Pleurocapsa sp. PCC 7327: one gene and its partner. Each later gene encodes a partner of the first gene's protein in a complex. Links are inferred from orthologs where the notes say so. Each region holds a gene or a part of one and is shown on either strand. Other genes may lie near its edges.

What was found.
Region 2: the proteins of secA (region 1) and secY are in contact, whole or in part, in a crystal structure (PDB 3DIN), measured with the Thermotoga maritima proteins. The link is inferred for Pleurocapsa sp. PCC 7327 from one-to-one orthologs. Residues at the interface, in WP_004082002.1 of Thermotoga maritima: Glu261, Ala262, Arg263, Lys300, Ala301, Arg302, Thr303, Ile304, Ile305, Leu323, Tyr324, Asp325, Pro326, Val329, Ser330, Tyr333, Ile336, Lys340, Phe345, Val349, Glu363, Phe364, Tyr374, Ser375, Gly376, Gly377, Glu393, Ile395, Thr482, Ser483; in WP_004081795.1 of Thermotoga maritima: Glu108, Gly109, Glu110, Glu111, Ala236, Glu237, Arg238, Arg239, Ile240, Thr241, Ile242, Gln243, Tyr244, Ala245, Arg246, Arg247, Val248, Thr249, Gly250, Arg251, Arg252, Val253, Tyr254, Gly256, Ala257, Ser258, Thr259, Tyr260, Leu261, Pro262.

Annotation. Positions count from the first base shown.
Region 1 is NC_019689.1:3,422,938-3,435,644, reverse strand. Bases 4,939-8,288 are described here. They hold secA (preprotein translocase subunit SecA), read right to left. Parts: upstream 7,950-8,288; coding sequence 5,139-7,949; downstream 4,939-5,138. Other genes in these bases: PLE7327_RS15300 (DUF3365 domain-containing protein), read left to right, coding at 4,939-5,108. In the rest of the region: PLE7327_RS23565 (transposase), read left to right, coding at 1-98; PLE7327_RS23560 (hypothetical protein), read right to left, coding at 100-324; PLE7327_RS15320 (spherulation-specific family 4 protein), read right to left, coding at 392-1,207; redox-regulated ATPase YchF, read left to right, coding at 1,355-2,446; PLE7327_RS15310 (Hsp20/alpha crystallin family protein), read left to right, coding at 2,673-3,134; PLE7327_RS15305 (phosphate/phosphite/phosphonate ABC transporter substrate-binding protein), read right to left, coding at 3,210-4,004; more of PLE7327_RS15300, read left to right, coding at 4,167-4,938; pdhA (pyruvate dehydrogenase (acetyl-transferring) E1 component subunit alpha), read right to left, coding at 8,317-9,351; PLE7327_RS15285 (IMS domain-containing protein), read left to right, coding at 9,782-12,094; crossover junction endodeoxyribonuclease RuvC, read right to left, coding at 12,170-12,707. UniProt on the Escherichia coli protein: Required for protein export, interacts with the SecYEG preprotein conducting channel.
Region 2 is NC_019689.1:3,737,568-3,745,184, forward strand. The notes cover bases 4,709-7,617. They hold secY (preprotein translocase subunit SecY), read left to right. Parts: upstream 4,709-5,459; coding sequence 5,460-6,776; downstream 6,777-7,617. Other genes in these bases: rpsE (30S ribosomal protein S5), read left to right, coding at 4,709-4,807; rplO (50S ribosomal protein L15), read left to right, coding at 4,851-5,300; PLE7327_RS16835 (adenylate kinase), read left to right, coding at 6,849-7,412. In the rest of the region: rpsC (30S ribosomal protein S3), read left to right, coding at 1-361; rplP (50S ribosomal protein L16), read left to right, coding at 414-833; rpsQ (30S ribosomal protein S17), read left to right, coding at 1,147-1,395; rplN (50S ribosomal protein L14), read left to right, coding at 1,413-1,781; rplX (50S ribosomal protein L24), read left to right, coding at 1,781-2,125; rplE (50S ribosomal protein L5), read left to right, coding at 2,234-2,773; rpsH (30S ribosomal protein S8), read left to right, coding at 2,815-3,216; rplF (50S ribosomal protein L6), read left to right, coding at 3,310-3,849; rplR (50S ribosomal protein L18), read left to right, coding at 3,852-4,214; more of rpsE, read left to right, coding at 4,286-4,708. UniProt on the Escherichia coli protein: The central subunit of the protein translocation channel SecYEG. Consists of two halves formed by TMs 1-5 and 6-10.

The DNA of each region.
Region 1 (12,707 bases):
TGAATAAAGGACTAGAGCAACTAGGGTGGGGCACACCTAAAGTAAACCCTTCTGGACAGATTAACCTCTGCTTGGTAGGTGAAAACAGCCACGAGTAAGTTAGCTGGTTGAAAGAAGAATCCCCCGTGCGTTCGCGCCGGGGAGAATGTCAAGTACCCACAACAGTTCCAACATAACGTTGTGGAAGAAAAAACGACGATTAGCCGTGCCTTGTCCGGGGTGAATGTTTGGCGTACCTTCAGTTAACCCAAATGATAGCAAGCGATCGGCTTCAGGCGCGCCAATGGCAGTACAGATAAAGAGGTGGTCGAGTTCAAATGTCATAGCCAGTAACCCTGCTTAGTGACAGCGGACAGTCTTCTACTGTAGAGTGCCGAGCGGCGCTCGATCGCTAAACCTTTTGATTGATAGATTGAATGTAATTTACCTCTTCCTGCCAATAGGAAGGCAAACGATTCCAAGGATCGCGATCGCGATCGTCGGGGCTATCGTCGGTAATGTAGAGATATTGAATATTACGGGCTACTGCGATATCGATGTACTTTTTCATCGTTGCCGCATCGGGAACAGTGTGAATCAAACAGGAAAAATGCTTCGCACCGTGGCGCTTAAGGTAGGGTTGAGGTTGATACTTCTCCCAAGCTTTTGAGTAATTCTCAAAGATTACAATAGTGTCTGCTGCCGGACGAGTCAAATAGCCTTCATCAGTCTGAGTTCCTTGGTTGAGGACTACTTGATTTAAATTGGGTTTGGCTTTGATGTAGTTGTAGAGTTCTTGATAGTAATCCAGCTTATCAGCACTGCTAGCCGCTTCGTCGAAGAAAATCCCGTCGATATCGTAGTACTTATCGTAGAGATCGATCTCGGATTTTACCTCAGCCAGATTGCGCTTGCCATAACTGGTGAAAACATAACCCAACAGAGAAACGCCTGCTTTTCGCAAATCGTCGAGACCTCTGGCGTAATCTTTATTTGGCGGACTGGAATCAGGACCATTATTAGGATTGATAACTGCGGTAATGGGCACTTGACTGGCAGCTTTTGCTACTCTAGTCCATGAATAGGTATCGGGATCGTACCAGGTTGGATAGGAGTAGAGTGGGATGAAAATTTGAAGCTGGGTAGCCTCGACGGGGAATTTCATAACACAAGCAATTAGAGATGCGGTTAATAGAGCAGTAGCGATAAATTTGGCAAGGCGGTACATGCAAGGTTAGTCTTCGATCGCGGTTAGTTTTATCTGGCTGGTATCAAAATAATCATATAGCGACTCGCTCCTCGCCAATTGAGACAACATTCGCGTTACTCTTAACAAAGATTAAAACTTAGCGATTGACTGATTATTTAACTGACTATGCTTACAGCCGGAATTGTTGGACTTCCCAACGTTGGTAAATCCACCTTATTCAATGCCTTGGTTGCCAATGCCAAAGCTGAGGCTGCCAACTTCCCCTTTTGTACCATCGAACCTAATGTTGGGGTTGTATCAGTTCCCGACGAACGTTTGCAAGTGTTGGCAAAACTCTCCCATTCTGAAAAAATTGTGCCGACGCGGATCGAATTTGTCGATATTGCAGGCTTAGTTAAAGGCGCAAGCAAAGGCGAAGGGCTAGGCAATCAATTTCTTGCCAACATTCGAGAAGTAGACGCGATCGTTCATGTAGTACGCTGTTTCGAGAACGACGATATCATTCACGTTTCTGGTTCTGTCGATCCCGTGCGGGATATCGAGGTAATTAATTTAGAGCTAGCTTTGGCAGATTTGGCGCAGGTAGAACGCCGCATCGATCGCACTCGCAAGCAAGCCAGGAATAGCAAAGAGGCGCAAATCGAACTGAGAGCCTTGGAAAAATTAAGCGCTGCTTTGAATGAAGGTAAATCCGCCCGTCAGGTTGACTTAAGCGAAGAAGAGGCAGAAGCCATTAAATCATTGGGACTGCTGACGGGTAAACCCATCATCTATGCTGCTAACGTATCCGAAGAAGATTTGGCACAAGGGAATGAGTGGGTAGAGAAAGTCAAACAAGTTGCCGCCGCAGAAGGCTCGAAAGTTGTCGTCGTCTCTGCTCAAGTCGAAGCAGAATTAGTCGATCTATCTGAAGGGGAGCGAGCGGATTATCTGGCTGCCCTTGGCGTGGAAGAAGGAGGGCTAAAATCCTTAATCAAGGCGACTTACGAACTATTAGGATTGCGCACTTATTTAACCACGGGTCCACAAGAATCTCGCGCTTGGACGATTCGTGCTGGTATGAAAGCACCGCAAGCGGCAGGGGTTATTCACTCCGATTTTGAGAAAAAATTTATTCGCGCAGAAACGATTTCCTACGAGGATTTAGTCGCAGCAGGCAGTATGGCGGCAGCAAGAGAAAAAGGCTTAGTTCGCAGCGAAGGTAAGGATTATGTCGTGCAGGAAGGGGATGTGATGTTATTCCGAACGGGTGCTTAATCCCCATTGGATTGATGGGAATTCGATTGGAAGAATTTTGGTACGGAAATTGCGATCGCTGACGGTCACAAAACCGAACCTACGATACCTAGATTCTCTTGCTAGTTTTGAATTGGGGGCTTGAAAGCGAGCTTCCTGAAATTAAAAACTTTACCAATTTCCTAGAAGCCAGGAAGTTTGAGATCGAGTCTCCTGAGACAAAAGCTCTAATCTTGGAGGTGTAGTTATGGCACTCATTCGTTGGGAACCTTTTCGGGAAATCGAACGTTGGGAACCCTGGCGGGAAATGGAAAGCTTACAACAGCGCATGAATCGCTTGTTTGAAAGATTGATGCCCGATGGCGAAAGAGCGCTTTCCTTTGGCGTTCCTGCTGCTGAAATGGAAGAAACGGACAGCGAGATTCACCTCAAACTCGAAGTCCCCGGTTTAGAAGCCAAAGATCTCAACGTTGAAGTGACCGCCGACTCGGTTTCGATTAGCGGCGAGCGCAAGTCTGAAACCAAGACTGAAGGAAAAGGAGTTACTCGCTCCGAATTCTATTATGGCAAGTTCGAGCGAACGATTCCGTTACCTGCCCACATTCAAACCGACAAAGTTCAAGCCGAATACAAAAACGGAATTTTGAACCTTACCTTGCCGAAAACCGAAGAAGAAAAACACAAAGTCATCAAGGTTAATGTCGGTTAATAGATTTAGTTGAGTTAGCCACTCATTGCACCCAGCAGGATTGGCAACACAAATTCCCTGCCGATCCTGTTGTAATTATTTTTGTTCGTATAGCGGTGCTGGCTTCTGTCTGATGCGTTCGGCAATGGGAACTACTCGATCGACGACTGCTATGAGATATTGGTAATCTGGGGGAGGAGCGTTGGTAATGTATCCCGCAGAAGATGCGATCGCGGGCGAAACTTTTGATAGCGTCTCGCGAATTTGGTCTTTTTGAGCCGGATCTAGGTCGGACGAGACTAAAACGGCTCCGCTCGGAACTATATGAGAATCTGTATGGAGAATGCGAAAGCGAACGCCAGGAAACTTGGAGCGATACTGGTTGAATTCTGCTAGCGACATGGCTCCTGCTGCGACTTCTCGATTAGCAATTAATTCGAGGACGTTTTTTGGCGTTGCTGCCAAACGGACTTCGGCTAATGTCAACCCATACAGGTTGTAGATAGGTAAATAATATCCCGTCGCAGAACCCGGTTGACCCAATGCAATTGTCTTTCCGGCTAGCTGATTGAGGTTTTCGATCGGATTATCTTTGAGGACAATGATAACCGAACGAGTTTTTAATGCTCCTTCTGTCGGAAACAGAGGCACGTATTGCGCTTGAGAAATTGCGATCGCGGCTAATCCCGGCGGAGCAAAGACGATATCCCAGCGCTTGCGCTTAATTTGATCGATCGCTTTGAGTTCGTTGTAGGCTGGCTCTAATTCCACCAAGCTCTTCAGTACGCTACCTAAATAATTTTTTAGCTCGGAGTATTGTTCGACCGAGCGATCGCTTTCTTCAAAACTAATGACTCCTATAGTCAATTGTCCCGATGAGGGGGGACTCATCGGCTTACACCCTACTGCGAGCATCAGAAATGATAAAAGCAGGAAGCGCTTGAGCAACATATTTAACAAGCTTTAAGAAATGCGATCGGATCTTTGCGTTTACAATTTTAGGCAGATTACAAATGAACTATAACAATTTTAATTTTTTTCAGGAGTTTATAGATGCTAAGACTTTTTAAGCTCGGTACAAAACTTAATATAGGAACTAAACTCAATCTGGGGACAAAACTCAATTTGCTTTTGGTATTTATCTTTTTTCTCGTCGTTTCTGTCAGTGGATTATTGTTATCGATAATTTTGAATCGAAATGCAGAACAAATTGTTACTGACAAAGCTTTTTTATTAATAGAAACGATGAGTTCAGTCAGGCACTACACCAGTACTCAGGTAAATCCAGAATTAGCTCCTAGACTAGAAACCGAAGCCGAATTTTTGCCTCAAACCGTTCCTGCTTATTCGGCTCGCGAAGTTTTTGAACGCCTAAGAACTCGTAAAGAATATCAAGATTTTTTCTATAAAGAGGCGACGTTAAATCCTACAAATTTAAGAGATAAAGCCGACGAATTTGAAACTCAAATTGTGGAAACTTTTCGCACTCAACCCACTTTAAAAGAAAAGACTGGTTTTCGTTCCCTTCCCGGTGGCGATATCTTTTATATCGCTCGTCCTCTCGCTGTTTCTCAGGAGAGTTGTTTGCGGTGTCACAGTGCGCCAGAACTAGCTCCTCCAAGTCAAATTACTACCTACGGCGATAAGAATGGTTATGGCTGGAAATTAAACGAAATTGTAGGAGCGCAAATGATTTCAGTTCCTGCTAGTATAGTCTTTCAGGCAGCGCGACGGTTACAGTTTTCAGTCATCGGCATTCTTAGTGCATTCCTGCTACTAACGATTGTCCTAATTAACCTCTTCCTGAAAAAGACAGTGACCGATCCTCTCAAAAAAATGTCTCAAGTGGCTCAAAGAGTCAGTACCGGCGATTTATCTGGAGAGTTTAAACATCCAGCCGACGATGAAATTGGCATTCTTGCAGCTTCTCTCAACCGCATGAAAGTCAGTCTAGAAATTGCGATGAATATGCTCAATTCAGAGTCACAGCAGTAAGGGCGTACGGCAAGTACGCCCTGACAGAAATTATACCGTTTGCGGCTGACCTTGCGGCTGGAATTGGAACAGAGAATAGACGACGTTCCGGCGAATATCGATCATCATCTCTAGGAACATCTCATAGCCTTCCTGTTTGTACTCGATTAGGGGGTCTTTTTGTCCGTACCCACGCAATCCGATCGACTCGCGCAAGGCGTCCATTGCTTGTAAATGTTCGCGCCAGAGGGTATCGATTTGCTGCAAGATAAAGAAACGCTCCGCTTCGCGCATCAGTCCCGGACGAACTTTATCTACTTGGTCTTCCTTGATATCGTAGGCTTTGCGAACTTCTTCGTGCAGGAAGTTTTTGATCTCGCTGACGCTCATGTCAGCAATATCGGAAACCTCGACATCTTCCAAAAGATAGACAAACTCCTTGGCTTTATTTACCAGACCTTCTAAGTCCCATTCTTCGGGAGGAAGTTCGGGATTGACGTAAGCATCGACGATCTCGTCCATCGTCTTCTCGGCGTACTGGAGAACCTGTTCTTTGAGATCCAGTCCTTCCAACACTCGACGACGTTCGGCGTAAATTGCCCGACGCTGATTGTTCATTACCTCGTCGTACTCGAATACCTGTTTGCGGATGTCGTAGTAGTAGGTTTCTACTTTTTTCTGCGCCCCTTCCAGCGATCCGGTGAGCATCTTGGATTCGATGGGCATGTCTTCTTCGACTCGCAAGGCGGTCATCAAACCGGCAACGCGATCGCCGCCAAAGATCCTCAGCAAGTTGTCTTCCAAACTCAGGAAGAACCGCGTCGAACCGGGGTCGCCTTGTCGCGCCGCCCGACCTCTTAATTGGTTGTCGATGCGGCGAGATTCGTGGCGTTCGGTTCCGATTACGTGCAGTCCTCCCAGTTCTACGACTTCGTCATGTTCTCTACTGGTATACTCTTCGTATTCTCGGCGAATGAGTTTGTACGCTTCCCGCAGTTTTTGAATGACGGGATCGTCGACGGGAGCGTTTTCTGCCGCGATCGCTACTTTTTCTTCAGCTTCCAGTTCCGTTAAACTCTGCTCTCCGTATTGGTCTACTGCAAACTTCACCACATCTTTGAGCAGCTTTTGGGTATCTTTAGATAGCTCGGTGGGAAAAATTTGAGGCGATGCCTTCCAAGTTTTGACTTTCTTGCCGGGAGCAAAGCCTTGAGGGCGGTTGCGCCCGCCGACTCCGGGAACGCTAACCCCCAGGGCATCGTCGTCTTCCGGTCGGACAATCTTGGGCATTAAATATTCTCGGATCTTCAATCGCGCCATGTAGTCTGCGTTACCGCCCAAGATAATATCGGTACCTCGACCTGCCATGTTGGTAGCGATGGTGACAGCGCCTTTGCGTCCAGCTTGTGCTACAATTTCCGATTCCCGTTCCACGTTTTCAGGGCGAGCATTGAGCAGGTTGTGAGGAATTTTCTTTTCTTGGAGTAAGCGAGAGAGCAATTCTGATTTTTCGACGCTGGTCGTTCCCACCAACACCGGACGACCTATTTTGTGCATTTCTTCACATTCTTCTGCTACGGCTATCCACTTGCCCCGCTCGTTTTTGTAGACCACATCTGGCATATCGTAGCGTCTAGAAGGTCGGTTAGTCGGAATAACCGTCACCTGTAGATTATAGACCTTTTCCAATTCGGTTTCTTCGGTCTTGGCAGTACCTGTCATCCCCGACAGTTTGGGATAGAGCAGGAAGAAGTTCTGATAGGTAATGGTTGCCAGGGTTTGAGTTTCCGGTTGAATCTCTACCCTTTCTTTAGCTTCGATCGCCTGGTGCAAGCCGTCGCTCCAACGTCGCCCTGGCAATACCCGTCCGGTGAATTCATCCACAATGACTACTTCTCCATTGCGGACGATATAGTTTACGTCTTTGATAAAGAGTTCTTTGGCCTTAATGGCGTTGAAAATGTAATGCGCCCAGGGGTTATTTTGATCGTATAAGTCTTGAACTCCCAATAGTTGCTCGGCTTTTTCAAAACCCTCATCAGTCATGAGAATATTGCGGGCTTTTTCATCGACTTCGTAATCGCCCGGTTGACTTTCATCGACTTGTTTGACCAGTTGTTGGGCGATTTCTGCCGCCTTGAGATATTTTTCCGTCGGGCGTTCTATCTGTCCGGAGATAATCAATGGCGTTCGGGCTTCGTCGATGAGAATCGAGTCTACTTCGTCGATGATGCAGTAGTTGAAGGGACGCTGCACCACTTCTGACATTGACGGCGCCATATTGTCTCGCAGGTAGTCAAAGCCTAGTTCGCTGTTGGTGGTGTAGGTAATATCGCAGGCGTAGTTTCTCTTTTTCTCTTCTGGATTCATTCCCGCTTGGATCAAGCCTACGCTCAGCCCCAGAAAACGATGGACTTGTCCCATCCATTCAGCATCGCGGCGAGCGAGGTAGTCGTTAACCGTAACGATGTGTACGCCCTTCCCCGTCAAGCCGTTGAGATAGGCAGGAAGGGTTGCTACTAGGGTTTTCCCTTCCCCGGTTTTCATCTCGGCAATTTGCCCTTGATGCAGGACGATACCCCCAAGTAATTGCACGTCGAAGTGACGCATTCCCAAAACGCGAACGGCAGCTTCTCGAACTACGGCAAAGGCTTCGGGGAGGATCTCGTCTAAGATGTCTTCTAGTTCGCGATCGCTTCTGGCTTTTTCTAGTTTTTGCTTAAACTCTGCCGTTTTCTGCTTGAGTTCTTCGTCAGAAAGCTTTTTAATGTCTTCTTCGAGAAGGTTAATGTCAGTAACCAGCGGCTGAAGTTTTTTGATCTTACGTGCGTTGGGGTCGCCTAATAAACTTTTTAATAGCATGGCAGTTTCTTATCGGGATGTCAGACCAATTAGCAATTGGCAAGTAGCAATTCACAATTACAATCGGCGAGCTGCTCGTCACCGCTCTCGACCACTGAATCTTTGATTTCCGTGGGGACATATACCCTCTTGATGGGTGAATAGTCAATTGCGAATTGTGAATTGAGAATTGTTTTGGTCATTCGCGAGAATTGACCGATGACGGAGAATCAATAATTATGGTATCATTTTCTCCCTCTTTCAGGCTTTACGGAAATCCCAACCTTCTACCAAGTCATCGCCAATGATAAGTAGGGGTGCAAAGCCTTGCACCCCTGCAACAATGCTATAAATTTTTGTCTTGCCCCGTTATTCTTTCCTTGTCATTCTATTCGTCCTCAGCGAAGACATAGCGGTAAAGTTCGCTGGGATCGGGTTCTGGGCTTTCTTGTGCGAATTGAACGGCATCGTCTATGATTGCTTGAACGCGACGCTCGATCTCCTTGAGTTCTTCATGCTCGGCTAAGTTGTGCTCGAACAGATAGGCGGCAAATTTTTTAATCGGATCGCGTGCTCCCCAAAATTGTTTTTCGTCCTGCGATCGCAATTCGTCGGGATCGGCAAGGGAGTGACCTCGAAAGCGATAGGTCAACGCCTCGATTAGAGTGGGTCCTTCGCCGGCGCGGGCGCGGGCAATGGCTTCTTGAGCGACGCTGCGAACTGCCAAAACGTCCATTCCATCGACTTCTACTCCCGGCATTTGGAAGACGCTAGCTTTCTTATAAATTTCCGGTTGAGAGGTGGCGCGATCGTGCGCCATCCCAATTGCCCATTTATTATTCTCGACAACGTAGATAATCGGGAGTTTCCAAAGGGCAGCCATATTCAAACATTCAAAAAACTGACCGTTATTGCTTGCCCCATCGCCAAAGAAACAGACAGTGACGAGATCGGCACTCTCATCTCCCATCACTTCTCGTCTATACTTCGATTGAAAGGCAGCGCCCGTCGCCACGGGAATGCCTTCGGCGACAAACGCATAGCCGCCTAAGAGTCGGTGTTGGGCAGAGAACAGGTGCATCGAGCCGCCGCGACCTTTGCTACAGCCAGTTTCTTTGCCAAACAACTCAGCCATGACCTCTCTGGCCGGAACTCCGCAACTAAGCGCGTGGACGTGATCGCGGTAGGTACTGCAAACATAATCTCGATCGCGGCGCAAAGCTCTGATAATTCCGGTCGAGATGGCTTCCTGTCCGTTGTAGAGGTGGACAAAACCAAACATTTTGCCCCGATAGTACATCTCAGCACATTTGTCTTCAAAAAAGCGTCCGAGAATCATGTCCTCATAAAGAAGCAATCCTTCTTCTTTAGTAATCCGGACTGAAGCCGTATTAAATTCGGGTAGAATGCGTTCGGAAACCATAAAGCCTAAATCTTTAAATTCAGTTAGCAGTTAGCGATTGCGATGTTTTTCTAGAATAGAAAGCCTAAAAAATCAAGTAAAGTAAATTCGCAACATTTTACCATGAACTTTATCATACTTTTTCGGATACGGCATCTAGTCCGAAGAATGAATCTATGTACTGCCCCAGAAACTTAGTCTTTGACTGAATCCGACCCAGTTTTGGGATAACAGCGGTTTAAGATTAGATGGGTTTTGTTGCGATCGGCGGAGCCTTGCTGCCAATAAGATATAAATTTTTAAAGATTTTTTTACCAATCCCAAGTGTTTGAGCTAAAATTTTGCCAGATATTCTGAAATATCCTAAAGCTTGTCGGCTACAGAGACCAAGAAGGAGTAAAATTTTTGTGCAAATTAAATTTTTGATAACTCCGACCTGAGGAAACTAACCGTGCGAATTCCGCTCGACTACTACAGAATTTTGGGAATACCGGTTCGGGTAACGGACGAGCTATTGAATCAAGCTTACCGCGACCGTAACTTGCAGTTGCCGACAAGATGGGAATATAGCGGCATCGCGATCGCTGCTCGCAAACAATTGCTAGAGATGGCATATCAAGTTCTCTGCGATTCCCAAAAACGAGCTGAATACGAGGAAAATTTTCTAGAGAAAGAGAAAACCAACTCAGAAAAAGCGGAAGAAAAAGCACCAGCGCAACAAAATAACGAGTCATCTGTAAATGAGACGGACGAATCGCAAAAAAGTGTCCCCGAACGCCCCGCCTTCTCGATTGAAATTGCCCCAGAGCAATTTGTTGGAGCGCTACTAATCCTTCAAGACCTGGGAGAATACGAGCAAGTTCTCAATTTGGGCTATCCTTTTCTCAACAACCCCCAACAAGTCAGTCCCGACCCGGAAGACCCAAAGACACTACAGGCAGTTAAGAGCGATATCATCCTAACCTTAGCTTTAGCCTACTGGGAGTTGGGTAGAGAGCATTGGCAGCGAGGAGAATACGAAACAGCAGCGGAATTGGGAAGCAAAGGGCTTGAACTGCTAGAGAAAGAACACCTTTTCCCAAGCGTATGGGCAGAAATTCGCACGGAGCTGTATAAGTTAAGACCCTATCGGATTTTAGAGTTACTAGCCCTTGAAGAAGAGAGAAAAGCAGAGAGAAACAAAGGGTTGAAGCTACTCAAAGACATGCTGCAAGAGCGCGGCGGGATTGACGGCAAAGGCGACGATCGCTCTGGGTTAGGAATCGATGACTGTCTGCGCTTTATCCAGCAAATCAGAATTTATTTAACCGCCCAAGAACAGCAAGACTTGTTTGAAGCGGAAGCTCAACGCCCTTCAACCGTCGGCAAATATCTCGCTATTTATGCCTTAATCGGGAGAGGATTTGCCGAAAAAAAACCCGCTCTAATCGTTCGGGCTAAAGACCTTCTCTGTGAGTTAAGCGAGCGGCAAGACGTTTATCTAGAGCAAGCCATGTGCGCCCTGCTGCTAGGTCAAACAGAAGAGGCGAGTCGAGCGCTAGAAGGCAGCAAGGAAGAAGAACCGCTAGCCTTCATTCGCGATCGCTCCCAAGGAGAACCCGATCTATTGCGAGGTTTATGCGTCTATGGAGAACGTTGGCTGCAAACCGAAGTCTTTTCCCATTTTCGAGACCTAGCAAATCAGACAGCCTCTATCAAGCAATACTTTGCCGATAAAGAGGTACAAGAATACCTAGAGCAGTTACCAACTAGCTCTGGCGAACAAGAGCAGCCCTCACCAGTCAATCCTCAACACGCAATAGGAGAAACAATGGCGAAAAATCAAGCTGGAAGACAACAGAACTTCCAGGAAAGAAGAACGAGAACCTCCAGATCGGCGCTCAGCCGCTCTCGATATTATGGAGAAACGAAGACGCTCGCTGCAACCTCTGGCGGGCGAACGACTGCCGTGTTAGCAGCCAACCCCCGTACCTATGAAAGAGGTACGGTAAATTTCAGCGGCTATGCAGAAGAGCCGCCAGAACTCTCTAGAGAGCAATTGGTCGTGACGGGTTATCGCCAGCCAACCCTAGAGCCACCTTCTCACCGCAGAAGACGATCGAGTCCTCCAAAAAAACGCGATCCAGAACGACAACGCCCGTCCTTTCGTTCTCCGCGACGTAGAAATCGCTCTCGGTCGTCTTCTCGGAGGCAGCGCTTGCTGTTGGGAGCGGCGGCGGTTGTATTCGGGGTAGGAGCTTTTGGCTTGGTGAATAAGTGGTTTGAAGCGAGCAGTTCTCCTCTAAATGCTCTCAAAGGAGAACAATTATCGATCGCGCTCAATCGACCTCCAATCGCGATTCCGCCAGCAGACGCACAGGTGGTTATCCCCCCAGAAGTTCTAACCCAGCAGGGAGCCGAGCAAGTTATCCAAACTTGGTTAACGGTTAAATCTCAAGCAATGGGGAGCCAGCACCAGGTAGAGAAATTGGACGAGATTTTAACGGGAACTTTGCTATCTCAGTGGCGCGATCGCGTGGCAAAACTAAAAGGAAGTAACAATTACTGGCACTATCAACACCAGATGCAAGTCCGCTCCCTCAAAACCGACACGCAAAACCCCGATCGCGCTACGGTAGAGGCATCGGTTAGAGAAATTGCCAACTACTATCAAAACGGACAGTTGAATCGCGGACAATCCGACGATTACAGCATACGGGTTCGTTATGAATTGGTTCGCCAACAAGGTCGCTGGCTGATTCAAAGTAGCCAAGTTCTTAGATAGACAAGAAAATCGCTAGAAAAGCTAGGGAGCGAGACTTATCCGCTCGCGTACTGGGGTATGGGAAGGTCGCTCGCTTCAAAACTGGGAATGAAACCAAGCAGTTAAAGCGACAGCCAAAGCATCGGCAGCATCGTCGGGTTGAGGAATGACGGCTAAATTCAACTCTCGCGCCACAGCAGCCTGAACTTCGGACTTTTTGGCATTACCATGCCCGGTGAGAGCTTGTTTGACTTGAGCGGGAGTAAATTCTACATAGGGAATCTTTTCTATGGCCAGGGCTAGCAACAATACGCCTCGTGCCTGAGCAACGGCGATCGTATTGTTCATGCGGTAAAAAAATAGTTTTTCGATCGCGACTAAATCGGGACGACTTTCTTTGAGGAGCGTGCGTAAATCTTCATAGATGGTTGCCAGACGCTCTCCATCCGGGGTGGCAGCAGGAGTCTCGATCGCCCCGAACTCCAGTAATCGAACGGGTTCGGGGGAGGGTTGCCACGGTCGAATCTGTCGATTCCTAACGGCAATCGCCCAATTGTCTGCACTCTGACATACAATTGTGCCAAATCCAACAATTGCTATTCCCGGATCGAGTCCTAAAATTCGTTTTTTCATC
Region 2 (7,617 bases), 310 kb from region 1 along the record:
CATTGCCCAACAATTAGAGCGAAGAGTCTCCTTCCGCCGCGTCGTGCGCCAAGCCATTCAACGAGCGCAGCGGGCAGAGGTTAAAGGCATTAAAGTTCAGGTGAGCGGTCGTCTCAACGGAGCAGAAATTGCTCGTACCGAATGGATTCGGGAAGGTAGAGTGCCTTTGCACACCCTTCGGGCTGACATTGATTATTCCTATCGCACCGCTCAAACCATTTATGGCATTCTCGGCATAAAAGTGTGGGTTTTTAAAGGAGAAATCATCCCCGGACAGGAAGAACCCGCGACTCCCCCTCCTGCCCAAGCACCTCGTCGGCAACGTCGCCGCCAGCAATTTGAAGATCGATCGAACGAATAGTCATCGGTCATTAAAAAACAAATGACAAAGAACAAGTAACAAAAGACAAACCATGCTTAGTCCCAGAAGAACAAAATTCCGCAAGCAACAGCGCGGACGCATGACAGGGCTTGCCCAGCGAGGCAGTAAGCTGAACTTTGGAGACTTTGCCCTCCAAGCAACAGAACCCTGCTGGATTACCTCGCGCCAAATCGAGGCGGCACGCCGAGCGATGACCCGTTACATCCGCAGAGGCGGTAAAATCTGGATTCGCATTTTTCCCGACAAACCCGTCACTATGCGTCCGGCAGAAACTCGTATGGGTTCTGGTAAAGGCTCGCCCGAATACTGGGTTGCCGTCGTCAAACCGGGACGCATCATGTTTGAAATCGCAGGCGTTTCTGAACCTGTTGCTCGCGAAGCCATGCGCCTAGCAGCTCAAAAATTACCGATCGAAACCAAGTTTATTACTCGCGAGGAGGAGTATATCTAAGCCATGCCTCTCCCGAAAATAGCAGATGCCAGAAAACTCAGCGATGAGGAACTCGATACCGAGATTTTAGCTGCCAAGCGAAAGCTTTTCGAGCTTAGGCTGCAGCAGGCTACTCGGCGGTTAGAAAAGACTCACGAATTCAAACATACCCGCCATCGCTTAGCTCAACTAATGACCGTAGAGCGAGAGAGACAACTCGGTATCGCCTCAAAGACCACCCCAGAAACCTCTCAGGGAAAAGAACCAACGGCAGCAGCGAAGAAAAAAGCTAAAGCCAAGTCATCAGTAACTCAAGAAGAGGAATAAACTTGCCATGGCAGTAAAAGAAAGAGTCGGAGTGGTTGTCAGTAACAAAATGGAGAAAACCGTGATTATTGCCGTCGAAAACCGCTCTCCTCACCCTAAATACGGCAAAATTGTCGTCAAAACTAAGAAATTTAAGGCTCACGATGAAGAAAATCGCTGCCGGGAAGGCGATCGCGTTCGCATTCGCGAAACTAGACCACTCAGCCGTACCAAGCGCTGGATAGTAACCGAAATTCTTAACACTGATACCCCGTAATTTAGAGGTACGCAACCGTGATTCAACAGCAAACCTATCTCAATGTCGCTGACAATAGTGGCGCTCGCAAACTTATGTGCCTGCGGGTTTTGGGGACTGGCAATTGTACCTATGGCGGCATCGGCGATCAAATCATCGCCGTCGTCAAAGATGCCATTCCCAATATGCCTATTAAGAAATCAGATGTTGTCAGAGCCGTGATCGTCCGGACTCGTCAGTCCTTGCGCCGCGAGAGTGGCATGACCATTCGCTTTGACGATAATGCCGCAGTTATCATCAACGCAGAAGGCAACCCTAGAGGCACTCGCGTTTTCGGACCCGTAGCGCGGGAATTACGCGACAAAAACTATACCAAGATTGTTTCTCTGGCACCGGAGGTCATCTAATGCCTAAAAGCAACTCTTCCAATCGGTACAAGATGCACGTCAAAAAAGGCGACACCGTTCAAGTCATTTCGGGACGCGACAAAGGCAAAGTTGGCGAAGTTCTGCGGGCGATTCCCAAAACGAGCAAAGTGATCGTCAAAGGCGTAAATATTAGAACCAAGCACGTCAAACCTCGCCAAGAGGGAGAGTCGGGGCAAATCGCGACCTTTGAAGCGCCGATTCACAGTTCTAATGTAATGCTTTATTCCCAAAAAGAAAAGGTCGCCAGCCGCATCTGCTATACCTTCACCGAAGACGGTCGCAAGGTAAGGATGCTTAAGAAAACTGGAGAAATCATCGATTAGGGCAAAAGAAAAAAAGGAAAAAGGAAAAAATGTTTTGCCTTTTTACCTATTTACTTTTAACTTAAAAATTCCCTGACCAAGCCCAGGGATGTAGAGGAAATTATAACAATGACACAGCGACTCAAAACTTTATATCAGGAAACTATCGTTCCCAAACTCAAAGAGCAGTTTGGCTATAGCAATATTCACGAAGTTCCAAAAGTAGTAAAAGTAACCGTTAACCGAGGATTGGGCGAAGCCTCTCAAAATGCTAAAGCATTAGAGTCCTCGATTAGCGAGTTAGCCGTCATCACCGGACAAAAACCCATCGTAACGCGGGCTAAAAAGGCGATCGCTGGCTTCAAAATTCGCCAAGGTATGCCGGTGGGGGTAATGGTCACCTTACGTTCCGAGCGCATGTACGCTTTTTTAGATCGCTTGATCAATTTAGCACTTCCCCGCATTCGCGACTTTCGCGGTATCAATCCCAACAGTTTTGACGGACGCGGCAACTACAGTCTTGGCATCAGAGAACAGCTCATCTTCCCCGAAATCGATTACGATAGCATCGATCAGATTCGCGGTATGGATATCTCCATCATTACCACAGCCAAAACCGACGAAGAAGGTCGCGCTTTGCTTAAAGCAATGGGGATGCCCTTCCGTTAATCTTTGAATCCTTAATAATTAGGAGAAAATAACAGGAAATAATGGCAGCAATCGACACGATTTCAGACATGCTAACTCGCATCCGCAATGCTTGCGCGGTTAGGCATCCAACCACCCAAGTGCCCATTACTAAAATGACGCGCAGCATTGCCAAAGTTCTCAAAGACGAAGGGTTTATTGAGGACTACGAAGAAGTTGGCGAAGGCATTAACAAACAGTTAGTCATCTCCCTTAAATACAAAGGCAAAAATCGCCAACCCTTGATTACCACCCTCAAACGGGTCAGCAAACCCGGACTGAGAGTTTATTCTGGCAGCAAAGATTTACCTCGCGTTTTAGGAGGAATCGGCATCGCGATCGTTTCCACCTCAAAAGGTATTATGACAGACCGGGAAGCTCGAAAACAAAAAGTGGGTGGCGAAGTCCTCTGCTATATCTGGTAGTTATTGGTCATTAGTCATTGGTTATTAGTAAAAATAAAGGACGAATGACAAAAGACAAAGAATAAACAATTAACTAATAACTGGTAACCGATCATGTCTCGAATTGGCAAACGCCCGATCGCAATTCCCAACAAAGTCACCGTGGAAATTAACGGATTAAATGTTGTTGTCAAAGGACCGAAAGGAACCCTAGAAAGAACGCTACCGCCCCAAGTCAAAGTCGAGCAAGAAGGCAATACGCTAAAAGTCTTGCGACGAGACGAATCAAGAGTGGCTCGCGAGCGCCACGGGCTTTCCCGTACCCTCGTTGCCAACATGGTAGAAGGGGTTTCCCAAGGCTTTCAAAAGCGCCTCGACATCCAAGGAGTGGGATATCGAGCGCAAGCGCAGGGCAGCAAGCTTACTCTTAACGTAGGATACAGCAAACCCGTTGAAATGATGATGCCCAAAGATATACAGGTAGCGGTAGAAAACAACACGCAAGTTGTCATTAGTGGCATCGATAAAGAAATAGTCGGTAATATCGCCGCTCAAATCCGTGGCGTCCGACCGCCAGAACCCTACAAAGGTAAAGGGATTCGCTACCAAGGAGAATTTGTCAGACGTAAAGCTGGTAAGACAGGTAAGAAGTAACGATGAAACCGACACGAGTAGAATTAATCAAACGTCGTCACAAACGATTGCGCAAGAAAGTTACGGGCACGCCCGAACGTCCCCGCTTGGCTGTTTTTCGCTCTCACAAGCACATCTACGCGCAAATTATTGATGATGTTGCCCAGCATACCCTAGTAGCTGCCTCGACGCTAGAACCAACTCTCAAAACAGAGCTATCTACGGGGGCTACTTGCGAAGCATCGGCTGCCGTAGGCAAGCTAGTCGCACAACGCGCCCTAGAAAAGGGAATCGAGAAAGTCGTCTTCGACCGAGGAGGAAACCTCTATCACGGTCGCGTAAAAGCTTTAGCTGAAGCCGCTCGCGAAGCTGGATTGAGTTTCTAGGAATTGGTGATTGGTTAGCGATTAGGAGAAGGCGACTAATAACTTACACCGAACAATAAAGGATACTAATTATGGCAAAACGTCAAAAAAGCAGTCGTACTAAAACCAAAGAAACTAACTGGAAAGAGCGAGTCATTCAGATTCGCCGCGTCAGCAAAGTGGTCAAAGGCGGTAAAAAATTAAGCTTCCGCGCGATCGTTGTCGTCGGTAACGAAAGCGGTCAAGTTGGCGTAGGCGTAGGAAAAGCCGGCGACGTTATCGGAGCCGTCCGCAAAGGAGTCGCCGACGGGAAAAAACAACTCATCGAAGTGCCCCTAACAAAAGCCAGCTCCATCACTCATATTACTAGGGGAGCCTCTGGCGGCGCGAAAGTAATTATGCGTCCTGCTGCCCCCGGTACAGGGGTAATCGCTGGCGGAGCCGTGCGAACCGTGTTGGAGCTAGCTGGCGTTAAAAATATCTTGGCGAAACAGCTTGGCTCTAATAACCCACTGAATAATGCCAGGGCAGCCGTAGATGCGCTATCAACGCTGCGAACCTTTTCAGAAGTGGCACAAGATAGAGGTGTACCCGTCGAACATCTCTACACCTAATAGACCGACCGAATCGTCTTAAGTTGCTATATGAGGAAAAATTATGAGAATCCATGACACTGTTCCCAAAGCAGGGTCTAAAAAGCGCCGCCGTCGCGTTGGTCGCGGCATTTCAGCCGGACAAGGAGCTAGCTGCGGTTTTGGCATGCGCGGTCAAAAATCTCGCTCCGGTTCGGGAACCAGACCTGGCTTTGAAGGAGGACAAATGCCACTTTATCGGCGCGTCCCGAAATTAAAACACTTTCCAATTGTCAATCCCAGCTATTACACGATCGTCAACGTTGGCAAGCTAGCATCGCTTCCGGCTAAAACCGAAGTAACTCTAGAAAAACTGATGGAAACAGGAATCGTCACCAGTAACGACGGTCCGCTCAAAATTCTTGGAGATGGCGAGTTAACGGTAGCTCTAACGGTAAAAGCGGCTGCTTTTACTGCTAGCGCGAAGGAAAAAATCGAGGCGGTGGGCGGCAGTTGCGAAGTCGTAGAAGGCTAAACTTGACATTACTTTTTGAAAATGTCATCGACGATCGCCCTTCTCTCGGTCGGATGGCATGTTAGGATTATTAATTTAAAGGTAAATAAAAGTTAACAAAGCCTAAAATTTTTACCTCCCCAACTTCCCAATCCGCCAACCCACAAGAGGTAGCCACCCATGGTCGTCAGTCGAGATAAAACCCCCACGGCTCAAGAAACTTTCCTACAAATGGCACAAGCAGCCGGATTGCGAGGTCGGCTGCTGATTACTCTAGGTCTTTTGATCTTAGTTCGCTTCGGGATCTCCATTCCCATACCGGGAATCGATCGCGCGCGATTTTCTGCCGATATTGCCAACCTTCCCATCTTCGGAATCTTTGATTTCCTCACGGGAGGAGGTTTGAAAGCAGTCGGACTATTTGCATTAGGCATCCTGCCCTACATTAATGCTTCCATCATCATGCAGCTTCTAGCCGCTGCCATACCAGCCCTAGAAGACTTACAAAAAAACGAAGGCGAAGCGGGGCGACGAAAAATTTCTCAGATTACTCGTTATGTAGCACTAGGTTGGGCAATTATCCAAAGTTTGGGAATTACGATTGGTTTGTTGCGTCCCTACGCCATTAATTACGGATTTTGGTTCGTAGCCCAAACCGTTTTGGCACTGACGGCTGGCTCCATGTTTGTCATGTGGGTTTCGGAACTGATTACCGAACGCGGCATTGGCAATGGAGCTTCTCTACTCATTTTTCTCAACATCGTGGCGGTCTTGCCAAAAACGCTGGGAGACACGATTGACTTGGCTCAAACGGGCGGTCGAGACACGATCGCGAAAGTCGTTCTTCTGCTACTCGTTTTCTTAGTGACCATTATTATGATTGTCTTCGTCCAAGAAGGCACTCGCAGAATTCCTATTGTTTCTGCTCGCCGTCAAGTCGGCAAGAGACTCTACCGAGAAAGAACGAGCTATTTACCCCTGAGACTCAATCAGGGTGGTGTCATGCCAATTATTTTTGCCTCGGCTGTTTTGTTCTTGCCATCTACACTAGCCGGACTTTTCAGCAATCAAGGCAATATCAGTCAGGCTTTGGTGCAAGTGGCTAATACCCTACAGCCCGGTAGCTGGATCTACATAGCAGTCTACTCACTCATGATTATTTTCTTCAGCTACTTCTATGCCTCCCTAATCGTCAACCCAGAAGACGTATCAAAAAATCTTAAGAAAATGGGAGCTAGCATCCCAGGGATTCGTCCAGGAGAAGCGACGACCAAGTATCTTCAAGGCGTGCTCAACCGCTTGACTTTCCTAGGAGCAATATTTTTAAGCGTTGTTGCCATCGTGCCTACCCTGGTAGAAGGTGCGACGGGGGTAACGACTTTTAGAGGATTGGGAGCCACTTCTTTGCTCATTCTCGTAGGCGTGGCAATCGATACGGCTAAGCAAATTCAAACCTACGTAATTTCTCAACGTTACGAAGGAATGGTCAAACAGTAGGCAGTAGGGACAAGACATATCTTGTCCCTATCGATCTCTGATGCGCGTATTAAAAAGCATTTAGGAAAAAGAATGGCAAATACCACTGGATTAATTTTTTTAGGGCCTCCAGGAGCGGGAAAAGGAACCCAAGCAAGTCTTTTGGCAAAATTTTATAGTATTCCTCATATTTCTACCGGAGAAATTCTCCGAGGGGCAATTGCCGAACAAACTCCACTGGGTCAGCAAGCTCAGAGTTATATGGACAAGGGAGAATTGGTTCCCGACACGCTGATTTTAGAGTTAGTTAAAGAACGGTTGGGTCAACCCGATGCAGGAAAAGGCTGGATTTTAGACGGGTTTCCCCGCACCGTTCCCCAAGCGATTTTTTTAGACAAGCTGCTTGAAGAACAAAATCATACCTCCGAGCGCGTTCTAAATTTAGACGTTCCCGACGAGGTCATCCTAGAACGCCTGCTTCAGCGAGGCAGAAAGGACGATACTGAGGAGACAGTTCGCCGACGCTTAGAAGTGTATCGAGAGCAAACCGCACCGCTGATCGAATACTATCGCGATCGCGGTAAACTTCATCATATCGATGGCAATCGCTCGCCCGAAGAAGTTACTGAAGCTTTGAAGGAAGCGATCGCGCTTTGAAAGAAAATGACTGGGAACCGGAAGATTAATTAGAAGGGCTAAAAAATTAATTTCTAATTGCTACCGTCCTCGGACTATCGTCGGGCGGGAGCGTTTAACCTCAATCTCCAGTCTCAGGTAAATTTTTGATAAGATAGATAAATAAGGGGATGATATCGTGCTACATCAATTGTTGAGCTGGGCGAGCGATTAGTACCCGATTCCA